DNA from 2 places in the Streptomyces sp. NBC_00669 genome. Region 1 is predicted to be linked to the other one. Evidence: riboswitches for the same ligand, from Rfam matches in the RefSeq annotation. Region 1 holds a riboswitch; the other holds the start of a gene.

Region 1 (2,191 bases):
GAGCGGCCAGGCGTGAGGACCGGAAGGTACGCCGAGCACCCGACCCGGCGGCGCCCGCCGGGTCACCCCGCCGCGCTCGCCACCTCGGCCGGGTGCGCCGCGCCCGCCACCCGCGCCGCGATCCGCCGCGCCACGTCCGCCGGCGGCGTCCCCGCCGTGTCGACGACCTCGCCCGCCTCCCGCAGCCACGGCAGGGCCGCCTCGTACGCGGAGACGTGGTCGAGCCGCCACTGCCGGGCCGGCGCCCCTTCGGTGTCCTGCTCGATCCGCCGGACCAGCTCCTCGGGATCGGCGTGCAGCACGAAGTGGTGGACGGGCACGCCGGCTTCGGCCAGTCCGCCGGACAGCTCGGTCCAGTACGCCTCGACCAGCACCGACTGCGGGACGACCAGGGTGCCCCCGACGTAGTCGAGCAGTTGGACGGCGGTCTGCACCACCAGCGACCGCCACGGCGGGTGCTCCTGGAAGTCCCGTACCGGCTTGTCGGTCAGGAACGGCCGGAGCATGTAGCCGACGTACTCCGAGTCGAAGATCCGAGCTCCGGGCAGCATCTCGGTGAGCAGCCGCGACGTGGTCGTCTTCCCCGCGCCGAAGGTGCCGTTGAGCCATACGATCATGGCTCCGAGCCTAGTGCCGGCCGGGCACGTCCACCGGTTCGCGCCACACCCGGCCAACCCCGCCGCCCGGCCACCCCCGCCGCCCGGCGGCCCGCGTCTCCCCCGCCCCACCCGCCGCGGTCACGGAGCATGTTGGGTACGATCGGCGGCGCCGCGACTGGCGAGGGTGGGCCACCACCGGGAAGCGGCACGCACACCTTCGGACGCGTCGACCGCCTGGGCGCCTCGGATCAGCGCACGCGACCGAGGAGGACCCGGATGGAACTGCGGTACGGACTCAACCCCCAGCAGCAGCCGGCACATGCCGTATCCGTGGCGCCGGGGCCCGGCCCGCTGCGGGTGCTCAACGGCGAACCGTCGTACATCAACCTGCTGGACGCGCTGGCCGGTTGGCAGCTCGTACGGGAGGCGGCGGGCGCGCTCGGGCGGCCCGCGGCGGCGTCGTTCAAGCACGTGTCGCCCGCGGGCGCGGCACTGGCCGGCCCGGTGGACGCGGACACCGCCGCACGCTACGGCCTCGGGACGACCGCGCCCGGTCCGCTGGCCGGTGCGTATCTGCGGGCCCGGGACGCCGATCCGCGGTCGTCCTACGGTGACCTGGCCGCGGTGTCGCACCCGGTGGACGAGGAACTCGCCGAGCTGCTGGGCGGGTTGGTCTGCGACGGGATCGTGGCACCCGGTTACGCGCCCGGCGTGCTCGCCACGCTGAGCCGCAAACGGCGCGGCCGCTTCCTGGTGTTGGAGGCCGACCCCGGGTACGTGCCGCCGGCCGCCGACAGCCGCGAGGAGTACGGGCTGCGGCTGAGCCAGGCACGCGACGACGTGCCGATCTGCGCCGGCCTGCTGACCGACGTGGTGTGCGGCGAGCTGCCGCGAGCAGCCGCCGACGACCTGCTGCTCGGCCTGGCCGTGGTCCGCCACACCCAGTCCAACTCGGTCTGCTATGTGCGGGACGGGGTGACGCTCGGCATCGGCGCGGGCCAGCAGTCCCGGCTGGACTGCACCCGCCTGGCGGGCCGCAAGACGCACACCTGGTGGATGCGCCGCCACCCCGCCGTACGCGCCATGGAGTTCAGGCCCGAGGTACGCCGGCAGGACCGGGTGAACTGGCAGGTGCGGTGCGCCGAGGGCGACTTGACGCCGTACGAGGCCGAGGCGCTGCGCGGGGTGCTGGCCGGGCCGCCGCCGAGCGCGGTGCTGCTGCCGGACGGCGGTGAGCGGCAGGCGTGGCGGGAACGGCTGACGGGGGTGGCGTTCGCCTCGGACGGGGCGCTGCCCTTCGCGGACAACGTGGAGCACGCGGCACGCTACGGGGTGCGGTGGATCGCCGAGCCCGGCGGGTCGATCCGCTCGGACAAGGTCGTCGAGGCGTGCGAGCGGCAGGGAATGACCCTGGTGCGGACCGGACTTCGGCTCTTCCGGCACTGATCAGCCCCGGCGGGAGCGGAGTCGGCGACCGGGTCACGGGCCGAAGGCGCCGTGCCGTCCCTCGCCCGCGGTGAACCGGGCGGCGCCCGCGGCCATCTCGGTGAGCGAGACCTGGCCGTGGGCGAACTCGGCGGCCAGCGCCTCGG
Region 2 (2,191 bases), 580 kb from region 1:
TTGCCCGCGACCAGGCCGGCGAAGTGCGCCATGTCCACCATCAGCGTGGCGCCGACCTCGTCGGCGATCTCGCGCATGATGCGGAAGTTGACCAGCCGCGGGTAGGCGGAGTAGCCCGCGACCAGGATCAGCGGCCGGAACTCGCGGGCCGCGGCGCGCAGCGCGTCGTAGTCCACCAGGCCGGTCCGCGGGTCGGTGCCGTAGCTGCGCTGCTCGAACATCTTGCCCGAGATGTTCGGGCGGAAGCCGTGCGTGAGGTGGCCGCCCGCGTCCAGGGACATGCCGAGCATCCGCTGGTTGCCGAAGTCGGCGCGCAGCCGGGCCCAGTCCTGCTCGGTCAGGTCGTTGACCTGGCGGACGCCGGCCTTGTCCAGCGCCGGGCGCTCCACCCGCTGCGAGAGCACCGCCCAGAACGCGACGAGGTTCGCGTCGATCCCGGAGTGCGGCTGCACGTAGGCGTGCGCGGCGCCGAAGACGTTGCGGGCGTGCTCGGCGGCGAGCGCCTCGACGGTGTCCACGTTGCGGCAGCCCGCGTAGAAGCGGCGGCCGACGGTGCCCTCCGCGTACTTGTCGCTGAACCAGTTGCCCATCGCCAGCAGCACCGCGGGCGAGGCGTAGTTCTCGCTCGCGATCAGCTTGAGCATCTCGCGCTGGTCGGCGACCTCCGCGGCGATCGCGTCCGCGACCCGCGGCTCGACGCCCCGGATCACCTCAAGGGCGCTGCGGAACGCGGTGGACTCGACGGACTGGCGGGACTGCGGAGTGTGCGGGGACTGCTGGGTGACAGACGGTTCGGCCATGGCGGGGTCCTCCGGAGATTCGGCAACGGGGTGGCCCAGGCGCACGGCACTTCTGTTTCGCGCGAGCCGCTTCCCGATGGTTGCACCCATCCCAGCACGCCAGTCACGGCTCCCGGGCAGCGTATCAACCCGCCCGACCCGCCGCGTACTGTCGGTTCCGGGATCACCCGCGGGCCGGGCCCGGGTGCGTGCCGGTCCTTCCGCGGGGAGCCGCGCGGGAGCCCGCGCCGGCCAGGGGCGCCGTAGGCACGACGTTGGGAGCGGTACATGGGCAGGGCAGAGACCTCGGCTACGGTGCGCGGCGCGGTCACCGCCTCAGGTGTGGGGGTCCTGGAACTGGACCGCCCGGGTGCGCTGAACGCGCTGGACCTGGAGATGGCCCGCGCGATCGACACGACGCTGCGCGGATGGCGGCAGGACCCCGCGGTCCGTTCGGTGCTGGTGCGCAGCACCTCCCCGAAGGCGTTCTGCGCCGGCGGCGACATCCTGGCGATGCGCGCCGCGGGCCTGCGCGGCGACGACGCGGCGGTCCGCACGTACTTCAGCACGGAGTACACCCTGAACGCGCTGGTCGCCCGGTTCCCGAAGCCGTACACCGCGCTGGTCGACGGGTACGCGATGGGCGGCGGGCTGGGCATCTCGGTGCACGGCTCGGCGATGGTGGTCACCGAGCGGGCGGTGCTGGCGATGCCGGAGACGGCGATCGGGTTCTTCCCGGACATCGGCGCGACCTACTTCCTGCCCCGGCTGCCGGGCGCCGTCGGCTGGTACCTCGGGTTGACGGGCGTACGGATCTCGGGCGCCGCCGCGGTCGAGTGCGGCCTGGCCACGCACTACGTTCCCGCCGCGGACCTGCCCGCGCTGGAGGAGGCGCTGACGGGCGCGGACGGCGGCGCCCCGGACGCGGTGCTGGAACGGTTCGCCGTGGCCGCGCCGCCCTCCGAACTCGCCGGGCACCGCGCGGCGATCGAGCGCTGCTTCTCCGCCCCGGACCTGGCGGAACTGCGGGACCGGCTCGCCGCGCAGACCGGTGCCGGGGACGCCGCGGACCGGGCGTGGGCCGAGGACACCCTCGCGGTGCTGGACCGGGCCAGCCCGATGAGCCTGGAGCTGACCTTCGGGCTGCTGCGCGCGGGCGCCGGCGCGAGCCTGGCGGAGTGCCTGGCCCTGGAGCTGGAGAGCGCCTGCCGCACCGCCCGCGAGCCCGACTTCCACGAAGGGGTGCGCGCCGCGCTGGTGGACAAGGACCGTAGCCCCGTCTGGGCGCCGCGCCCGTAGCCGGGCGGAACCCGCGCCCGTACCCGGTACCACGCACAAACGGCACCCCGCGCCCGGCGCCCTGCGCCCGTATCCCGCACCCCGCCCGCACGCCGTTCCGGGGGTCGGCGCGC

What was found. Region 1 has a riboswitch for ZMP and ZTP ahead of OG896_RS07095 (phosphoribosylaminoimidazolecarboxamide formyltransferase). Riboswitches for the same ligand answer to the same signal wherever they lie in the genome.
Region 2: it holds a riboswitch for ZMP and ZTP, as region 1 does, so the genes downstream of both, OG896_RS04705 (glycine hydroxymethyltransferase) here and OG896_RS07095 (phosphoribosylaminoimidazolecarboxamide formyltransferase) in region 1, are expected to answer to the same signal.

The regions. Positions count from the first base shown of each region.
Region 1 is NZ_CP109018.1:1,773,783-1,775,973, forward strand. It holds gene OG896_RS07085 (anthrone oxygenase family protein) at 1-16, shown strand, start outside; gene OG896_RS07090 (AAA family ATPase) at 63-617, opposite strand; ZMP/ZTP riboswitch at 761-846, shown strand; gene OG896_RS07095 (phosphoribosylaminoimidazolecarboxamide formyltransferase) at 876-2,045, shown strand; gene OG896_RS07100 (crotonase/enoyl-CoA hydratase family protein) at 2,079-2,191, opposite strand, start outside.
Region 2 is NZ_CP109018.1:1,191,407-1,193,597, reverse strand. It holds gene OG896_RS04705 (glycine hydroxymethyltransferase) at 1-800, opposite strand, end outside; ZMP/ZTP riboswitch at 827-917, opposite strand; gene OG896_RS04700 (enoyl-CoA hydratase/isomerase family protein) at 1,068-2,078, shown strand.